2 regions of the Faecalibacterium faecis genome follow, and region 1 is predicted to be linked to the other one. Evidence: a T-box and tRNA genes for the amino acid it is inferred to sense, from the RefSeq annotation. Region 1 holds a T-box; the other holds one or more tRNA genes.
The links. A T-box is a leader RNA that pairs with one kind of tRNA and senses whether it is charged. The one in region 1 lies ahead of asnS (asparagine--tRNA ligase), so its partner is inferred to be a tRNA-Asn.
Positions count from the first base shown of each region.

Region 2: it encodes a tRNA-Asn, which carries the amino acid that the T-box ahead of asnS (asparagine--tRNA ligase) is inferred to sense. The anticodon was not compared.

Region 1 is NZ_JBBMEP010000008.1:76,358-86,438, reverse strand. Features, by position in the region: gene WMO17_RS05785 (peptide chain release factor 3) at 95-1,699, shown strand; gene WMO17_RS05780 (aldo/keto reductase) at 1,841-2,824, shown strand; gene WMO17_RS05775 (murein hydrolase activator EnvC family protein) at 3,093-4,397, opposite strand; gene WMO17_RS05770 (hypothetical protein) at 4,486-4,689, opposite strand; gene WMO17_RS05765 (A/G-specific adenine glycosylase) at 4,813-5,856, opposite strand; gene asnS (asparagine--tRNA ligase) at 5,928-7,316, opposite strand; T-box leader at 7,374-7,627, opposite strand; gene spoIIP (stage II sporulation protein P) at 7,660-8,799, opposite strand; gene gpr (GPR endopeptidase) at 8,829-9,614, opposite strand; gene rpsT (30S ribosomal protein S20) at 9,781-10,041, shown strand.
Region 2 is NZ_JBBMEP010000007.1:64,569-74,649, forward strand. Features, by position in the region: gene WMO17_RS05095 (radical SAM/SPASM domain-containing protein) at 1-769, shown strand, start outside; gene WMO17_RS05100 (Ig-like domain-containing protein) at 1,032-2,552, opposite strand; gene WMO17_RS05105 (HlyD family secretion protein) at 2,610-3,722, opposite strand; gene WMO17_RS05110 (hypothetical protein) at 3,725-4,174, opposite strand; gene WMO17_RS05115 (peptidase domain-containing ABC transporter) at 4,539-6,869, opposite strand; tRNA gene WMO17_RS05120 (tRNA-Asn) at 7,329-7,405, opposite strand; gene typA (translational GTPase TypA) at 7,565-9,388, opposite strand; gene WMO17_RS05130 (MBL fold metallo-hydrolase RNA specificity domain-containing protein) at 9,605-10,081, shown strand, end outside.

The sequences.
Region 1 (10,081 bases):
TTCCTTTTCGCCAGAGGCTCCCTCATTGAGGGAGCTGTCACGGCATCAGCCGTGACTGAAGGAGTTCCATCCATTTCAGGAGAAATACTAGTTTATGACAAATCGTGAAGAAATCGAGCGCCGCCGGACGTTTGCGATCATCAGCCATCCCGACGCCGGTAAGACCACTCTGACCGAAAAGCTGCTGCTGTACGGCGGAGCCATCAATCAGGCAGGCTCCGTCAAGGGCAAGCAGAGCGCAAAGCACGCCGTGTCCGACTGGATGGACATTGAGAAGCAGCGCGGTATTTCCGTCACCTCTTCTGTCCTGCAGTTCAACTACGCGGGCAAGTGCGTGAACATTCTGGACACCCCGGGCCATCAGGACTTCTCGGAGGACACCTACCGCACCCTGATGGCGGCAGACTCTGCCGTCATGGTCATCGATGCCGCAAAGGGCGTTGAGGCCCAGACCATCAAGCTGTTCAAAGTGTGCACCCTGCGCCACATCCCCATCTTCACCTTCATCAACAAGATGGACCGCGAAGCCCGCGACCCCTTTGAGCTGATGGAGAACATTGAGGAGATTTTGGGCATCAAGACCTACCCCATGAACTGGCCCATCGGCTGCGGCAAGGAGTTCAAGGGCGTGTTCGACCGCAACACCCGCAAGGTGCTGGCATTTTCCAGCGACGGCCGCGCCAACGGCGTGAAGAAGGTGGATGAGACCGAGGCCGAGCTGGGCGATCCCGCACTGGACGAGCTGCTCACCCCGTATCTGCACCAGCAGCTGGTGGATGAAATCGAGCTGTTGGACGGCGCTGCCGAGGAATTTGACCTCGACAAAGTGCTGCGCGGCGAGCTGAGCCCTGTGTTCTTTGGTTCCGCTCTGACCAACTTCGGCGTGGAGCCCTTTCTGGAGAACTTCCTGCGGCTCACCCCCACCCCGCTGGCCCGCGTGGACAGCCTGACCGGCGAGACCGTGGACCCCTGCCGCGACGAGTTCTCTGCCTTCATCTTTAAAATTCAGGCCAACATGAACAAGGCCCACCGCGACCGCATCGCCTTTATGCGCATCTGCTCCGGCAAGTTCGAGCGCGGCATGGAGGCCTTCCATGTGCAGGAGGGCAAGAACATCAAGCTGGCCACCGGCACCCAGCTGATGGCGCAGGACCGCGCCATCGTGGACGAGGCCTACGCCGGCGACATCATCGGCCTGTTCGACCCGGGCATCTTCTCCATCGGCGACACGTTGTGCACCGGCAAAAAGAAGGTCCAGTTCGCAGGCATCCCCACCTTCTCGCCGGAGCACTTTGCCCGCATTGAGCAGAAGGACACCATGAAGCGCAAGCAGTTCGTGAAGGGCATGGAGCAGATCGCGCAGGAGGGTGCCATCCAGATCTTCCGCGAAGTGGGCGGCGGCATGGAAGAAGTGGTGGTCGGCGTGGTTGGCGTGCTGCAGCTGGAAGTGCTGGAGTACCGCCTGAACACCGAGTACAACGTGGAGATCCGGATGCAGCAGCTGCCCTTTGAACAGCTGCGCTGGGTGCAGAACGACCCCGACACCTACAACCTGCGGGATCTGGACCTGACCAGCGACACCAAGGCTGTGGAGGATATGAAGGGCAACCGCCTGCTGCTGTTCACCTCCGACTGGGCGGTGCGCTGGGCTGAGACCCACAACGAAACGCTGAAACTGAGCGAGTTCGGCAATATCTGAGTTGAAAGAGGGCTGCGGTGCGGGAATATCCCGCAGCTGCGGTTCTTTTTTCATAAAACGCAAAAAATACAACGAAGAATGCCAGCTACGGAATGCGCTGCTCCCATTGCGGGGAACACTGCTGGCATGGAGGGAAAATATATGCAAAACATCAATATTGGCAAAAGCGGCATTCAGGTGCCGTTTCTCGGCATGGGCACCTGGGCCATCGGCGGCGGCTCCTGGTGGGGCGACAACGACGACGCCCTTTCAGTCAAGGCCATCCAGACTGCTGTGGAGCAGGGCATCCAGTGGATCGACACCGCTCCCATCTACGGCCTGTACCACAGCGAGACCGTGGTGGGCGAAGCCATGAAGCACATCGACCGCGACAAGGTGGTGCTTTCCACCAAGTGCGGTCTGGAGTGGCGGCATGAAACACCGGTGCTGCACAAGGTCGTGGACGGCACCACCGTTTACCGCGACCTGTCTGCCCAGAGCATCATCGAGGATGTGGAGGACAGCCTGCGCCGCCTGCACACCGATCATCTGGATGTGCTGTACACCCACTGGCAGACCCCCGATTTCGGCATCTACCCGCTGGAAGAGACGGTGGAAGCCATGATGAAGCTGAAGGAGCAGGGCAAGATCCGTGCCATCGGTGCATCCAACGTCACTGCAGACATCATCCGCGGCTACTGCAAGTACGGCCAGCTGGATGTCATTCAGGAAAAGTACAGTCTGCTCACCCGCCGTGTGGAAAAGCAGCTGCTGCCTACCTGCAAGGAGCTGGGCGTATCCGTGCAGGCATACTCTCCGCTGGAGCAGGGCCTGCTGACCGGCAAGGTGACTATGGAAACCACCTATCCCGAGGGCAGCACCCGCAACTCGAACCCCAGCTTCCAGCCCGCCCGCCGGGCACAAGCGCTGGACATGCTGGCAAAGTGGGGCGACCTGACCGAGAAATACGACTGCTCTCTGGCACAGCTGGTGATCGCCCTGACCGCCCGCATGATCCCCGGCCTGCATGTGCTGTGCGGTGCCCGCACTCCGCAGCAGGTAATGGACAACGCCGGTGCGCTGAACATCAAACTGGACGGTGCCGATGCCGTCCGCATGAAGTGGGACGTGGATGCCATTTCCTGATGGTTTGACCATCGGAACAGCCTCCGCTTCGCTCTGGCCGTATTTAGAGGAATTATTCTTTTATGTTTGGGTCCTGAAAAGCCTGCGGGCTTTTCAGGACCCTTTTTTCGCGCAAAAGATCGAAACCGGCAGATGATGCCGTTTTTCTTTATGACTCTTTCTGTGAAAATGCAATGCCGGACAGCCCGCAGGCCGTCCGGCATTGCTCTTATAAAAATAAAAATTCCGCTGTTTATGGCCAGCGCAAAGCGGAGGCCATTTAAAATCGTCAGCTGTTCTCCTTCCAGAACAAACCGCCGGAGGTCTGGAACAGCATCCACGGGTTCACGCTCTTGCTGCCAAGCTTGAAGTCCATGGTCAGCTCCTCGCCCAGCACGCCTACAGCCTGCCCCTTTTCCACCGTCTGCCCGGCAGAGACGGAAAGAGTCTGCAGCCCGTACAGGTAGCTGCGCATCCCGCAGCCATGGTCGATGACCACCGTGTTGCCGGTAAGGGCCAGCTCTGCGGCCAGCACCACCACGCCGTTTGCAGGGGCGCGGCAGGGCTCGCCGGGGATGGTATAAAGCTTTGTGGAGTTGGAACGGCTGCCCTGCCTTCCGTTCACCACCCTGACCTGACCGTAATCCACAAGGGTGGTGTAGCTTTCCACCGGGTTCACAAAGCCGCCCTGCCACATTTTTTCCCGCGCGGGCGCTTCGTACAGGCCCCAGACTGCATTGCGGAACTGGGTGTTTGCCGCATCCGATGCATCCGGTTCCGGCTCCACGTCCACCGTGCCAAAATCCTTGGGCAGCACGATGATGCTGCGGGTGATGGTCTCGCCATTCACGGTAATGTTCACCTCATGCCCGCCGGAGGAAGCGTTGTATGCCGCCGGGATATAGGCCCGCCAGCCATCGGCTGCACGCACGCACTGCACATTGCCAAGGTCGGTCTCCACAGTGGGTGCTGCATCGCCGGTCATGCCGGAGATGCGCAGGCCCACAATACCGCCCTGCTCCACCCGCTCGGCGGAAAGCTCCACCTCCGCGCTGGCCTGCAGGGTGAACCGGAAGGCATAACGATACCAGCCGGTGGGCTTTGCGGGCTTTTCCAGCCCCAGATTTTTGCGCACTGAGCCGGTGCTGCCGCCCTCAAATTGGGTGGCCATGCCGCCCTCCGGCACCCGCCAGACCGATAGCTCTGCCTTATATTCGCCGTTGGTCGGGAACAAAAAGCTTTGATAATCGCTCACACTGCCCACAAATACAATGCTGCCATAGGCGTTCTGGATGGTGAGGGTGGTGTAGCTGGCCCAGTCCGGCAGGGTGATGGCCGGGTGGGCCGTGTACAGCGTGCCCAGCTTCTGCACCGTGAGGGTGGCGGGGCTGGCAAACACCTTATCGAGCTTTCCGCCGATGAGCGGCACCTGCCAGCACCAGCCGTTGGGTTCCAGCGCTTCGGTGCCAAACTGCGCGGTGCTGTCCGGGCAGCCGCCCTCGGTGGTAAAGGCATAGCTCACGCCCATCACCGCGCCCAGAAAGATGCCTACGCCCAGCACCACACCCACGAGCCAGAGCAGAAAACGCTTCATGATACACTCCTTCTATGTAGCAAAAAGGGCGCACCGGCACAGCCTTTTGCAGACTGCCGGTGCGCCCGAAGGTTTACGGTTCGTGTTTTTATTCTGCAGCATCCTCTGCAGGGGCAGCCTCTTCGGCAGCAGCCTCCGGCTCCACCGTTGCAGCATCGTCCTCGCCGAACAGCAGACGCTCGTACTCGTCCAGCTCCTTCTCACGGCGGTGCAGGTAAACAGCAACAGCAGCAAGGGCACCGGCAACAGCGGCCAGAACAGTGATCACAGCGACCAGACAAGATTTCTTCATAGGTTCAATACACTCCTTTTTTCGTTGAAACGATGTTTCAGCTTTCATTCCAGTGCTTGTTGGCTTTTATTATACCCGTTCCTGTCAAAAATTACAACCATTCAGGTCAAAAAGGCCAAAATTTCATACCATAAGCTTCTTATATGACTTAAACGCACCGGGCAGGGTATACTCGGCCTGCAGGGCTTCCCGGCTTGCCCAGACGCAGCCTGCCGGAGCATCTTGGGCGGGCACATGCAGCAGGATGCCGTTCATATGCCACTCGATGTGGCTGAAGATGTGCTTTGCAGCGGGCAGCGCTTCCGGCGCGGCGGTGCCGGTATCCAGCCCCATGGCCTGCAGGCGGGCAAGGACCTCTCCGGCTGCAAGGGCTTCACCCTCCCACAGTACCGGCTGCCACAGCCCGGCAAGCAGGCCCTTTTGGGGCCGCTGCTGCAAAAGGAAGCCTGCCGGGCTTTCCAGCAGGGCCAGCGTCACAGGCTGCAGTCTGCGGGGCTTGGGCGCTGCTTTGCGGGGCAGCTCCAATGCAGTGCCCGCAGCACGGGCGGCGCACAGGTGGGCAAGCGGGCATTTTTCGCACAGGGGCGCACCGTTCGGCACGCAGACCAGCGCTCCCAGCTCCATAAGGGCCTGATTGTAGTCGCCGGGCGCATCCGGCGGCTGGTGCTCCATCACGCGGGCGGTGAACGCTTTTTTCACTGCCGGTTCCGTGACGGCAGCGGGGTCGTTGTACAAACGGGAGAACACCCGCAGCACATTGCCGTCCACGGCGGGCACCGGGATGCCGAAGCTGATGGACGCAACGGCTCCCGCCGTGTAGTCCCCGATGCCGGGCAGGGCGCGCAGGGCATCATAGTCGGCGGGCAGCTGTCCGCCGTACTGCTCGCAGACGATGCGTGCAGCCTTTTGCAGGTTGCGCACCCGGCTGTAGTAGCCAAGACCCTCCCAGAGTTTGTGCAGCTTTTCCTCTTCGCAGGCGGCAAGGGCCGGAATGTCCGGCAGGGCGGCGAGAAAGCGTTCGTAGTAGGGCAGTGCCGCCGAGACCCGGGTCTGCTGCAGCATGATCTCGCTGAGCCACACATGGTAGGGGCTGGGGTCGGTGCGGAAGGGCAGGATGCGGTGGTTTTTGTAAAACCAGTCCAGCAGGGCAGAGGAAATGTTTTCCACTTGTTTTGTGCTCCTTATCAAAAAACGGGCCGCCGCAAGGTGCAGCAGCCCGGTAAAAGTATGCGCGCTTATCAGAAGCCGTATGCAGTGCGGGGGAAGGGCAGCACATCACGGATGTTCTGGATGCCCGTGAGGTACATGATCATGCGCTCGAAGCCCAAGCCGTAGCCGGCGTGCTCCACGCCGCCGAACTTGCGCAGGTTCAGGTACCAGTCGTAGTTGGTCTTGTCCATGCCCAGCTCGTCCATGCGGGCCACCAGCTTGTCGTAGTTCTCTTCACGCTGGCTGCCGCCGATCAGCTCGCCGATGCCGGGCACCAGCATATCTGCGGCTGCCACGGTCTTGCCGTCCGGGTTCTGCTTCATGTAGAAGCTCTTGATCTCCTTCGGGTAGTCGGTGACGAACACAGGCTTCTTGAACACCACCTCGGTCAGGTAGCGCTCGTGCTCGGTCTGGATGTCCACGCCCCACTCCACAGGGAACTGGAACTTCTTGTTGTTCTTCTTCAGGATCTCGATGGCCTCGGTGTAGCTGATGCGGCCAAACTCGCTGTTTGCCACCAGCTCCAGACGCTCGATGAGGCCCTTGTCGATGAACTGGTTGAAGAAGGCCATTTCATCCGGGCAGTTGTCCAGCACGTAGCGGATGACGTACTTGGTCATGGCCTCGGCAGTGTCCATGTAGCCGTTCAGGTCGCAGAAGGCCATCTCCGGCTCGATCATCCAGAACTCGGCGGCGTGACGGGTGGTAAAGCTCTTCTCGGCGCGGAAGGTGGGGCCGAAGGTGTACACCTTGCCGAATGCCATGGCCATGGCTTCGGCTTCCAGCTGGCCGGAAACGGTCAGATTGACCGGCTTCTCGAAAAAGTCCTGGGTGTAATCCACGGTGCCGTCCTCGTTCTTGGGCACATTCTCCAGATCCAGCGTGGTGACGCGGAACATCTCGCCTGCGCCCTCACAGTCGGAAGATGTGAGCAGCGGAGAGTGAGAGTAAACGAAGCCGTTCTCCTGGAAGAACTTGTGGATGGCATAGGCAGCGGCGCTACGCACGCGGAAAGCGGCGTTGAAGGTGTTGGTGCGGGGGCGCAGGGTGGGCATGGTGCGCAGATATTCCATGCTCATCTTCTTTTTCTGCAGCGGATACTCGTCCGCCGGGCAGTCGCCCAGGATCTCCACACTGTCGGCATTCAGCTCAAAGGGCTGCTTTGCCTGCGGGGTGAGCACCAGCTTGCCCTTGACGCGCAGGCTGCTGTACAGACCGGTGTGGATCACCTCATCGTAGTTTGCCAGCTTGCCTGCTTCCAGCACGACCTGCAGGGTCTTGAAGCAGCCGCCGTCCGACAGGGCGATGAAGCCGATGTTCTTGGAGTCGCGGATGTTCTTTGCCCAGCCGCAGACGGTGATCTCGGTGCCGTCGGCGGGGGTGTTTTTGAACAGCGAAACGATCTCAGTGCGTTCCATAGTGTTTGTTCTCCCTTTCGATATAAAATGAAAAAGACAGCTTTGTTCTCCCTGAAAGTTCAGGGCGAACAAGCTGTCTTGTAATGTCCGCGGTGCCACCTGAATTACCGGAAGTGTCCGGTCGCTCACGCGCTCAATAAAAGCGCTGCCCCTGTAACGCAGGGCCTGCGGCGCACCTACTAATGGCAGCTGCCATGTTCAGTTTGCTGCTCCCGGGTGTTCGTTCACGCGGCGTGCGGGCGCGACTCTCAGCTGTGCCGCACTCTCTGGGCCGGACGGCCCGCGCTACTTTTCCCGATCTTTGCATTTTACCTTTAAAAAATAGCACTTTGGCGGCGTTTTGTCAAGCACCGCCCAGCAATGCGGCAGCAAGGCCCTTTGCCGCCAGCTGCCCGGCATAAAGAGCCTCGTTCAGGTTATTGCCGTGCCCGCCGATCTCAATGAGCAGGCTGCCGGTGGTCAGATCCTGATTGTAGAACCGGTAGCTGAACAGCACCGGCCGGGTAAAACCGGGGTACATTCCTTCCATGCTGCGCTCCCACGCAGCGGCAAAGCGCAGATTCTGCCGCCAGCCCGGCAGCTGAACGGTGGTGCCGTTGTCGCACCCGCAGATGATCATGACCTGTGCGGCCTGCCGCCCGTCCACCGTGCACACCGGGGCATAGCGGCTGCCGCTTTCCGTCTCGATGGCATCCCGGTGGACATCCAGCACCACCTTGATGCTGGGATACCGGGCCAGATACTGCTGCACCACGGCCCGGCTGTTGGCATAGCTTCCGGTGTAGCTGGGGTAGTCGTTCAGGGTCTCGTCGTGCAGGGTGTTGATGCCTGCCGCATTGAGGGTATCGGCCACCACACGGCCCACCGCGCACATGTTCACGCTGCAGTCGGTGCTGCGGGCACCATCGCCGGGGGCAAACCACAGCCCGGCCGAAAGGCGGTAGTCCTCGGTGGCGTGAGTGTGCATCACCAGCACCTGCGGGTCGGGACTGTTCGGCTCAATGGCAAAGGGCAGCGGATTCTCGATCTCCGCCGCAATGTCTGCCGCCGTCTGCCGGGTATTGTTTTTGATGCTGCCCGCCCCGCAGGGAATGTACTTTTCGCCGCTGCCCTGCGGATAATTTTTTTCAATGACAGTACCCGCATCCGCCGGGCGGGCTTCCTCGCCCAGCAGCGGCACAAGGTAGTCCTCAATGTTCCCGGTCAGCGCCTGCACGGCCTGCGGCAGAGAGGATGCCGCCGCTTCCGGTGTGCTGTCCGGTGCGGCTTCCACCTGCACAGATGATGCGGGCTGCTCCTGTGCGGACTGCCGCCCCAGCCAGAAAAGAGTTTCGGTCATGGGCAGCGGTGCAGTAATGGCCGCAGCCAGCATCAGTGCCGCCGTGCGGGCAAAGATACACAGTGCGGCAAACAGAGCAGCCGCTTCCAGAAATGGCACGATATGCCCCTGCGCCCGGGCGGGCGGCAGTGCTTTGCTGCGCATAAAATAACCTCCCTTCCGGCCCACCGGTGTTACCCCGCCAGCCAGAACAGCTGCGCCACGCTGAGCCTTGGCTGCAAGGCCCGGTTGATGGCACCGGCCAGAAGAGCCGAGCCGTGGGCGATCACGCTGTCCAGCGCCCGGGGCGTGACCACAAGATCTGCTCCTTCGTCCGAATCCATCAAGGTGGGGATGCCCGCCGCGATCACCGGCACGCCCAGCGCTGCCGCGTCCAGATGCTTTGCATGATCCGCCTGCGCCGGGTACAGCCCGGTGTCGGAGAACTGCACGCTGCGGCCCAGCCGCGCACCCTCGGCACTGCAAAGGCTGTCCACGCAGATCAGGGCCGCCGGCCGCACCGCTTCCACCATGGCCCCGGCCAGCTGGCGCAGAGTCAGCCCGGTGGAGGCCGACACCCCCGGCGCAATGGCGGCCACCGGCCGGATGCCTTTTACCGGCAGCGTGTGCTGCGGCCCCATGGTGACTAAAATCTTCTGCGCCGTGCGCGGGCCGAGGGCATCCGCCGTGACACGCCGGTTCCCGATGCCCAGCACCAACACCGGCCCTTCCGGCGGCAGCAGGGCGCGCAGTTCTGCCGCACAGGTCTCGATCACCGCAGCGTCCCGCTCGTCCAGCACGCTGACACTGGGCATTTCCAGCGTGACATACCGTCCGCGGGGCTTCGCCAGCCCTTCGCGCGCGATCTCCACCCGCGTTATTGTGACCCCGCCGCGCTTTGCTGTGGCAAGCCTTACCCCGGCAGGCAGCGCCCCCTGTGCTGCACCAAACATCTCGTCTGCCATATCGGTAAAACGCATTTTTCTGCTCCTCCTGCCTGTTTTGGGGCCAAATGCCCCCTCTGCATGCAGAAAGTATGGAAAAAATAAAACTTTTCTAAACAAAAATCAAAAAAACGCTTGCGCTGGTACGCGAAATATGGTATCATAGGGTGCGCTGTTATAGGTAGCCAAGGAGGTGGAACGAATGCCTAACATCAAATCTCAGAAGGACCGCGTCGTGCAGGCTGCTGCAGAGCAGGCTCACAACAAGGCCATTAAGACCAACCTGAAAACAGTCGTCAAGAAGGCAGACGCTGCCATCGATGCGAATGCCGCTGACAAGGACGCAACCGTCCTGGCTGCTGTTTCCGCGATCGACAAGGCTCGCGCTAAGGGTGTCATCAAAAAGAACACCGCCAGCCGCAAGATCAGCCGTATGGCAAAGCGTGCTAACAAGAACGCTTGATCGCTTTCTGATTGACGAACAAAACCTCTGTACCGGGTTC
Region 2 (10,081 bases), on a different contig from region 1:
GGGCACCCCGGAGACCAACGATGCCCGCCGCGGTGAGGGGCACTATGCCGCTGTTATGCATGCTATGGATCTGCTCAAGGAGCACGGCATCGTGTTCGGCACGTCCATCTGCTACACCCGCGATAATATCGAAGCTGTTACCAACGATGAGTTCATGCGTTTCCTGTGCGAGAAGGGCGCACACTTCGGCTTCTACTTCCACTACATGCCCGTGGGCAACGAGGCAGCACCGGAACTGATGCCTACCCCGGAGCAGCGCAAATATATGATCGACCGCATCCGCTATCTGCGCTCGGAAGAGTGCGATATCCCGTTCTACCCGATGGATTTCCAGAACGATGGCGAGTTTGTGGGCGGCTGCATTGCCGGCGGACGCAACTACTTCCACATCAACTCTGCCGGTGACGCAGAGCCGTGCGTGTTCATCCACTACTCCAATGCCAATATCCACGACCAGAGCATTCTGGAAATTCTGCACAGTCCGCTGTTCATGGCTTATCACAACGGCCAGCCCTTCAACAAGAACCATCTGCGTCCCTGCCCGATGCTGGAAAACCCCGAACTGCTGCAGAAGATGGTGCACGAGACCGGTGCCCACAGCACCGACCTGCAGTCGCCGGAGAGCGTGGAGCACCTGTGCGAGAAGTGCAAGAACTATGCGGCCAACTGGCAGCCCACGGCGGACGAGATCTGGTCCCACACCAAGATCCGCGAGAGCCGCTACGAGAACTACAAGGACTGGAAGCCCTCGCAGCCCATTGAAAAGTAACGAAGGCAGACATCATAATGCAAACAAAGCCCAGGCGTTCCATTGAAGTGCGCTCCGTCAAGTAGACAGAGAAATAATATAAGTTTTTGTTCGCCGTTTCCACAAGGAGACGGCGAATTTTTTGTGCAAAAGTGATTGTTCTTTCTTGACATAAAAATACCCCCAGAGTACGCAGAGTTTTTGTTTTACTCTGTCTACTCTAGGGGGAGCATATCACACGCAGAGAGGGTCTTACTGTTTCATGAAAGAGTGGTTTTGAAAATTACCAGAACCAGTAGCGCTTTTTCAGCACAACATATGCAATGCCGATCAGAACCACTACAACACCACCGGCAATGAAGAAGGTCCAGTTGATATTGGCAAATTTCAGGTTCTGGTTGGTCAGCAGATAACGGCCTGCAGTATCGGCAGTGATGATGCCGTCGGTGTAGCTGTTCAGGTACTGCCACTTGTTGGAGACGGCGTTGTACAGATACAGGCGGGTATAGGTGCTCACATCCAGATCGATGCGCACCGAGCAGGGAAGAGCCTTGCCCTTGTCCAGCTCAAACTCGATGCCCTGATCGGACTCAGTCAGGATGAGCATGGTGTCCAGCTCACTGGTGGTGCTCTTGACACCGCTGCCTGCAATCTGCATGGTGTAGCCATCACCCACCACGCACAGGGTCTTGCCGGTGGTGCGCAGCGCATTGAGGATATCACCGGTCACGGTAGGCACCTCGGCCTGTGTGAAAACGATCTCGTTGTCCTCACTGTCCTGAATGGCCTGCACAACGGGATCGATCTCGATGGGAGTATCGTTATCCGATTCGGTGGAGCTGCTGTCCGAAGAATTATCGGAAGAAGATGCAGCCGAACGGTTGACGATGACCGTGACCATGGCGGATGCAGTGCCGTTGGAAACGGTAATGGAAGTAGCGCCGGTGCCCACAGCCGTGATCACGCCGCTGGGGCTGACCGTGGCAATGTTGCTGTTGGCGGACTTATAGGTGAACTTCTGGGAAGCGGAAGAAGGCTTGACACTGGCGGTCAGGGTGCGGGTGGCACCGGGCTTGAGCACAACGTAGGAAGGATTCACCGTGACGACCTGACCGCTGTTGGAAGAACCAGTGCTGGCGGTGCCGGTGCTGGAGTTGGGAATACTCATGACCGTGACATTGGTGGTAGCAGTCACCGAACCGCAGGTAGCGGTAATGGTGGCGGTGCCGGGGGCAATGCCGGTAACACGGCCGAAATTGTTCACCGTGGCGACCTTCTCATTGGAAGAGGTCAGAGCGACGGTGGCATAGTTGGAAGCCGAAGTAGGCCGCACCTGCAGCTGTGCCGAGACCGAGTTGCCAACATAGATGGTGTTGGAGGAAAGGGAAAGGTCCATCTCGGTAACGATCATGGAAGAATCCATGGAGACAACGATGGTGTAGGCACAGATCTGGTTGCCTGCGGCAGCGGTGATGCGGGTGGTGCCTACGCCCACAGCCTGCACGACACCGGAGTTGCTCACGGTCAGAATGGAAGTATCGTCCGAGATAAAGACAACCGAGTCGGTAGAGTTGCGCGGACGCACCACAGGAGACAGCTGCTGAGAGGAACCCAGCAGCATGTTGGCGGTATAGCTGCCGGCCTCAATGCTTTCGGCAGGCACGTCCTGATCCCACGGCATGGCAACGCCGCTCAGGGCAAGGCCGGAGACAGGGCTTGCTGCGGCCGCAGACACAGCTGTGCCGCAGGCCAGCAGGCAGAGCGCTGCCGCACAGACGGCCAGTTTTTTTGCGGTTGATTTCATAGTAAGTGTACCTCTTTGGGTGATATAACGGCGGCTGGCAGTCAGCACAGCTCCGGTTTAGCGGAACAGAACGCCCAGGGCTTCCATTGCGTACTCGAAATAGGTGACCTGATCGTACTCCACGCGGGCAGTAACGCTCATGCCGTTGGAAAGATCCACCTTGTCGCCGCTGCGGCTCACCACATAAGTGGCATCGGGCTTAATGGTCATCTTATAGTAGGAAGCGTTGGAGCTGGCCGTCACGTCACTGTCAATGGCCGTTACAGTGCCGGTCAGGGTGCCATAGGAATACTCCGAAAGGCCGGTAATGGCGATCTTGCACGGGTCACCCACATGAAGCAGCGGGCGGTCATTCACGGTGACCATGGCAACGATCTCCAGATCGTCGTTCTCGCTGGCAACAGTGGCCAGCGGGGAGCCTGCGCTCAGCACCATGCCCTCTTTGTAAGGAGTATCCATGTGGATCACACCGGAGGTGGGGGCGTAGATGTAGTAATCGTTGGCACCGGTGTTCAAGGCATCGAGCTGAGCCTGAACGTTGTCCACGTTGCTCTGTGCGCTGGTAATGCTCTGGGAGATGGACTGCATGGTGGAGTAGTACAGAGCTTCTACTTCGCTCTGGCTCTGCTCCATCATGGTCTTGATCTGAGCATCGGAGTAACCGGCAGCCTGATAGGCCGTGGCATCAAAGGTCTTCTGAGAGACCTGGCTCTTGTAGGTCTCGTACTGATAGTAGTAGGGCTGATCTTCGGGGTTTGTCTCGCTGAAGTAGTTGGTATCATCCTGCACGCACTGCAGCAGCTTGTTGTACTGGTCCAGCTGGGTCTGGTAGATCTTGAGCTGGCTTTCCAGGTTATCCTGCTGCATGTCGATATCCGTGCTCTTGATGTGGGCCACGAGGTCGCCCTCGTTCACATAGCTGCCCTCCGAAATATACATCTCGGTAATGGAGCCGGAATAACTGGACATGATATAGGTTTTATTGCTGGCCTGAACGGTGCCTGCGTTCTGGCTGACATAAATGCGGTTGGTATGGGTGCTCCACACCACCAGAAACAGCATGAAGATGCCCACCAGAATGACAAAAGCGTAGCCATAAGGTGGCAGCTTTTTTTCCATCATGATGCGGCGGTCCTGCAGATCCGAAAGGTTCTGAACTTTAATCGTCATAATTACTTGGTCTCCATAAAGACATCGACCACGGCATCATCCTCGTCCTGATTGACATAGATGGTATAAGAGGTGCCGGTCAGTTTCTGCTCATTCTCAAAAGCGTGGACCTGCAGCTTGTAGGAAGCCAGCTGGCTTTCGGGCATGGGGCCGGTGTAGTGGGCATACAGGCAGTTCTTCACGCGCAGAATAGCATCCATATGGTAGTCCTGCTCCATCTGGCCGATGAACTGGGTAGCCTGCTGCATCATGTACAGGTGCATCTGACGATCCTCACCAACCACCATGGCCTGCACAATGGGGCCAATGGGCTGTGCGTTGTTGCTCTTGATAAAGTTGTGCATCTGGGTCAGCACCACGGGCAGACTGGCCATCTCTTCCGGATGAATCTCACGGGAGAGCACATTGGTGAGCTTCAGGGTCTTGTTCTCGGCTACTTTGATCTCTTTCATGTTGAATACCTCGGTTCCTTTTCAGATTTACCTCAGAAGAGGCAGTAATAGGCAATCGAGAAAGGGGAGAAAACCGCTGCAGAGAGCAGCTTCCTCTCCGCTCCCGATCGCCTACTACTTATAAAAGTAATAGGGATCTTGCAAATAAAATGTGCCCGGAGGCATTTTGCCTCCGGGCACACCATAGTGAGGCATAGTTACCTGAGCAGGCGGGGCCTGTTCAGGATAACACCATCTACTTCTACTAAACAGAAAGTCTTTCTAGCTCTTTTTATCTGACACAGCAAAACTATGTCAAATCAAGCTATCCATCATGAATGACTCCCTTTCATATGTAACCGGGTACGCACCCGGCTGCAACACATCAATAGGTGATCGACTCACCGTCGTCATCCTCTTCCACCACGGCCTGCATGACAGACTGCTTGGGCTCTGCCTTTTTGCTGCGGTAGATACCCTGCTGCATGTTCCACAGCTCGTAGTACTTGCCTTCCTTGGCAAGCAGCTCATCGTGCGTGCCGCGTTCCACGATCTTGCCGTGATCCATCACAAGGATCAGATCACAGTCACGAACGGTGGACAGGCGGTGAGCTACGATCAGCATGGAACGATCTGCAAGCTGATCGTAGATCATGTTGAAGATCAGATTTTCCGTAGCAAAGTCCAGATTACTGGTGGATTCATCCAGAATGTAGAGGTTGGAATCTTTCAGGAAAGCGCGTGCCAGCGCAATGCGCTGCTTTTCACCGCCGGACAGGCCGTTGCCTGCTTCCTCCAGATAGGTGTTATACTGCAGGGGCAGATGACGGATAAAGTCGTGAGCATCTGCCTTCTTGGCAGCTTCCTTAACTTCGTCCATCGTAGCGTCCATACGGGAAACGCGGATGTTATCATAAATGGTCTTGCTGAACAGCTCAACGTTCTGCGGCACATAAGAAATTGCGCGGCGGACAGAATCATTGGTGTATTCAGCCAGATTCACACCGTTCAAGTCGATCTCGCCATCTTCCGGTTCATAATACTTGAGCAGAAGCTTGGTGATCGTGGATTTGCCGCTGCCGCTGCTGCCCACCAGCGCGACCTTTTTACCGGCCGGAATGGTAAAGCTGATGTGATCCAGTGCAGGGGCACGGTTGCCATAACGGAAAGTGACATCCTTGAACTCGATATCGCCCTCCACCTTGTCCAGATCGGTGCGGTCTTCGTCGCCGACCGTCTCGGAGGGATAATCCATGATCTCGCCCAGACGCTTCATGGAAATGCTGGCCTCCTGAATCTGCATCTGCAGACCAATCAGGTTGCTCAGCGGAGAAGTAAAGTAAGAGGACAGCGTGCTGAAGGCCATGAATCCGCCCAGTGTCATCTCACCCTTCAGAACCTGACTGATACCCACATAGGTGGTCAGCATACTGAAACCGGTGGAAATGAAGGAGGAGATCAGGCCCTGCGTGGTGCTGATCTTGCTGGAGCGCAGGCTGATCTTCAGGCTCTTGATGTACTCACGCTCGAGGTTCTCCATTTCGGTATCCTCGTTGGCGTTGCACTTGACCGTCTCAATGCCGCGCAGGCTTTCGATCATCTGGCTGTTCAGTGCAGCGGACTGCACCATGGTCTCTTCGTTGATCTTTTTGTAAGGCTGCTTGTAGATCAGCACCAGCAGAATGCTGACCAGAGCCATGAACAGCGAGATCGAGAAGAGCATCGCATTCATGCGGAACAGGATGATACCGGTGATAATGGCCATCGAGATATCCATGATCAGGCTCAGCGCAATGCTGGTAAAGATGGATTTGATGGTGTTTGCATCCGAATAACGGGTGGTGATATCACCAGTCTTGCGGGTGGCAAAGAACTTCATGGGCAGACGGAAGATATGCCCGAAGTAACCCAGCATCAGCGGAATATCGATCTTGATGGATAGGTGGATCAGAACCCACTGCCGGACAAAGCCCACCAGCGTATTGGTGATGCTGACCATGCTGAACACAAGGATCAGCGTAACCAGCAGATTGTCTAGACCATATGGCAAGACCTCGTCCATCAGGATCTTGTTGAACATGGAGGAGGCAATGCCCAGGATCGTAACGATCAGAGAACTCAGGATCGCATAGGCAAAGAGCTTTTTCTGGGGCAGCAACAGGTCGACGTAACGCTTGAACATGCCGCCCTTTTCGATCTTACCGCCCTTGAACTCCGAGGTAGGGTTCATCAGCAGCAGAACACCGGTAAAATTCTTGTAGAACTCATCCAGAGAGATCTTTTTCAGCTCGCTGCCGGGGTCGCCAATCACGACATAATCCTTGCACTTGTGTTTTTTGCCGTTCTTCTCATCTTCCTTGGCGGCTTCGGCTTCTTTCAGCATGTGCCGACGACGCTCACCGTCATCTTTGATGGTGGTCTTTTTAAAGACGACCACAAAGTGGGCCAGACCCTGATCGGTGATGACCTGCGCAATGCAGGGCAGCGAGAAATCGCTGAGGAAATTTTCACGGTCTACGCGAACCGCTGCAGTGGTGAAACCCAACTCATTAGCGGCTTTCTGCAAACCAACAAGGTTCGTGCCTTTCAGGTCGGTACCCATCATATCGCGCAGGCGGGTGATGGTAACTTCCTTTTTGTAATGGAGGCACACCATTGCGAGGCAGGCAGCCGCACAGTCAGTGGTGTCGTGCTGCCGGACATAGGTATAACGCATAGATGCTTCCTTTGATCATATACAAATTTATTCAAACAGCGGCAGGCGTTTTGAAGAAGCGGCCTGCCGCAGATCTGACAACGTGAAAAGAGCCGGAGCCTGAAACAACAGCACAGAGACCGGTGCTTTGTCCTGTCCTGCGGAGAACCATGACAAAACACCGGTCGGCTGCTATCAAAAGAAGGGAGCACCTACCCTTTGATCTGTGTGCCGGACTTTGGAAAAACAGATACAAATTCCCAAAGCTTATAAGCAGTATACCACAATGTGACATCTTCTTCAAGTAGTCAAATTTTAAGAAATCATTATGCTTGATGCTTTTTTCGCATGAATGCTGTGTTTTTGGGACAGAGAAGCCCAAAAACAGAGGAGAAACACGACTGCATGGCTGTACAGAAAAAGGGTGTAGTATGGGACAAACAAAAAAGGCAATGTTCTGTGGAACATTGCCTTTTCTTCTGGCGCCTCTTGCCTGACTCGAACAGGCGACACCCTGATTAACAGTCAGGTGCTCTAACCGACTGAGCTAAAGAGGCAGATCACATTTGTGACTGCGAGAGATATTATACCGCATAAGAATGCCTTTTGCAAGCCTTTTTTTAAAAAATGAATCATTTTTGGCAAAATAAAACCGTCCTGCAGTGTTTTGAAACGCTGCAGGACGGTAAAGTACATATTATAAAAGAAGGAAAGGCTTATTTCAGCTTGCTCTTGGCCTTCATGCGCTGCTCGTGGTTCAGGATCTGCTTGCGGATGCGCAGATTTTCAGGAGTGACCTCCAGCAGCTCGTCCTGTGCCAAGAATTCCAGGCAGCCTTCCAGGCTGAGCTTGCTAATGGGGATCAGGCGCAGAGCATCATCGGAGCCGGATGCACGGGTGTTGGTCAGGTGCTTGGTCTTGCAGACGTTGACATCCACATCCTCGCCGGAAGCGGTGTAGCCAATGACCATGCCCTCGTAGACCTTTTCACCAGCGCCCACCAGAAGGGTGCCGCGCTGCTGAGCATTGAACAGACCGTAGGTGACAGCCTCGCCGGTCTCAAAGCTGACCAGAGAACCGGTGGAGCGGTTGGCAATCATGCCAGCCCAGACATCGTAACCGTCGAAGATCTGGTTGATGATGCCTTCGCCGTGGGTATCGGTCAGGAACTGGTTGCGGTAGCCGAACAGGCCGCGGCTGGGCATACGGAACTCCAGACGCACGCGGTCGGTGCCCAGAGATTCCATCTGCTGCAGGATAGCCTTGCGCTGGCCCAGACCGGTCATGACAGCGCCCTGATACTGGGTGGGCACATCGATGACGACATGCTCCATAGGCTCATAGGTCTTGCCGTCGATGACCTTGGTCAGAACGTGCGGGGGAGAGACCTGCAGCTCATAACCTTCACGGCGCATGGTCTCGATCAGGATGGACAGGTGCATCTCACCACGGCCCATAACGCGGAAGGAATCGGTGGTGGCGGAATCCTCCACCTTCAGAGCAACGTCCTTCAGCAGCTCCTTCTGCAGACGGTCACGGATCTGACGGCTGGTAACATACTTACCCTCGCGGCCGGCCAGCGGGCTGTCGTTGACGGAGAAGGTCATTTCAACGGTAGGATCATTGATCTTCACGAAGGGCAGCGGCTCCACATTGGAGGGGCTGCACAGGGTATTGCCGATGGTCACGTCGGGCAGGCCGGAGAATGCCACGATATCGCCGGCGGTGATGTTATCGCACGGCTGACGGCCATTGGCCTGGAAGTCGTACAGCTTGGTCAGACGGCCGCGCATCTTCAGATCCTGATTGTGCCAGTCACAGACGACAACTTCCTCGCCCACCTTGGCAACGCCGTTCTGGATGCGGCCAATGCCGATGCGGCCCACGAAGTCGTTGTAGTCCACAGAGGACACCAGCATCTGGAAGGGAGCCTCGGGGTCGCCCTCAGGCGGCTTGATGGTGCTCAGCAGAGTATCGAACAGGGGGATCAGGTCGGTGCCGGGCACATCCGGGTCCAGGCTTGCGGTGCCATCACGGCCGCAGCAGAACAGCATGGGGCAGTCCAGCTGCTCATCGGTAGCGCCCAGATCCATCAGCAGGTACAGAACTTCGTCGATGACTTCCTTGATGCGGGCATCGGGGCGGTCGATCTTGTTGATGGCCACCACCAGACTCAGGTTCTGCTGCAGAGCCTTCTGCAACACAAAACGGGTCTGGGGCATGCAGCCCTCGGCGGCATCCACCAGCAGCAGAACGCCGTTGACCATCTTCAGCACGCGCTCCACCTCGCCGCCAAAGTCGGCATGGCCCGGAGTATCGACGATATTGATCTTGACACCCTTGTAGGTGCAGGAGCAGTTCTTGGCCAGAATGGTAATGCCACGCTCACGCTCGATATCGCCGCTGTCCATGACGCGCTCAGCCACGACCTGATTATCGCGGAATGCGCCGCTCTGACGCAGCATTGCGTCCACCAGGGTGGTCTTGCCGTGGTCAACGTGAGCGATAATGGCAACGTTGCGCAAATCGTTACGAACCATAAAATTCAACCTCTCTATTATTAAAACTCATAAAATACGAACGAACGTCATACAAGTTTAAGTTTATAACAGGAAGGGGTGGTTTGTCAAGATTGTATAAAAAATTTTTCAACCTTTCGGCAAAATGCCTGAGAAAAGCCATGCGATTTGTGCGGCGTGTACCTTTAGAATATGCTATACTAAGGATACAGAAGAAATAAAGCCGGAGGTGTTTTTATGAAGATCACATTTCTGGGCGCGAACCATGAGGTCACCGGCAGCTGCACTTTGATCGAAGCGGCTGGGCAGCGCTTTTTGATCGACTGCGGCATGGAGCAGGGCAAGGATGTATACGAGAACCAGCCCATCCCGGTAGCACCCGGCGAGATCGACTGGGTGCTGGCCACCCATGCACACATCGACCATACCGGTATGCTGCCGCTGCTGGTGCGCAACGGCTTCCGCGGCAAGATCTATGCCACGAACCCCACGGTGGAGCTGTGCGGCATCATGCTGCGGGACTCGGCCCATATTCAGGAATTTGAAGCGGAGTGGAAAAACCGCAAGGGCCAGCGCTCCGGCGCAGAACCGGTGGAACCGATGTATACTGTGCAGGATGCTGAAGCAGCCATGAAGCTGTTTGTGGGCAAGGCCTATGAGCAGCGCTTCCAGCTTGCACCGGGCATTGAAGCCCGCTTTGTGGATGTGGGCCAT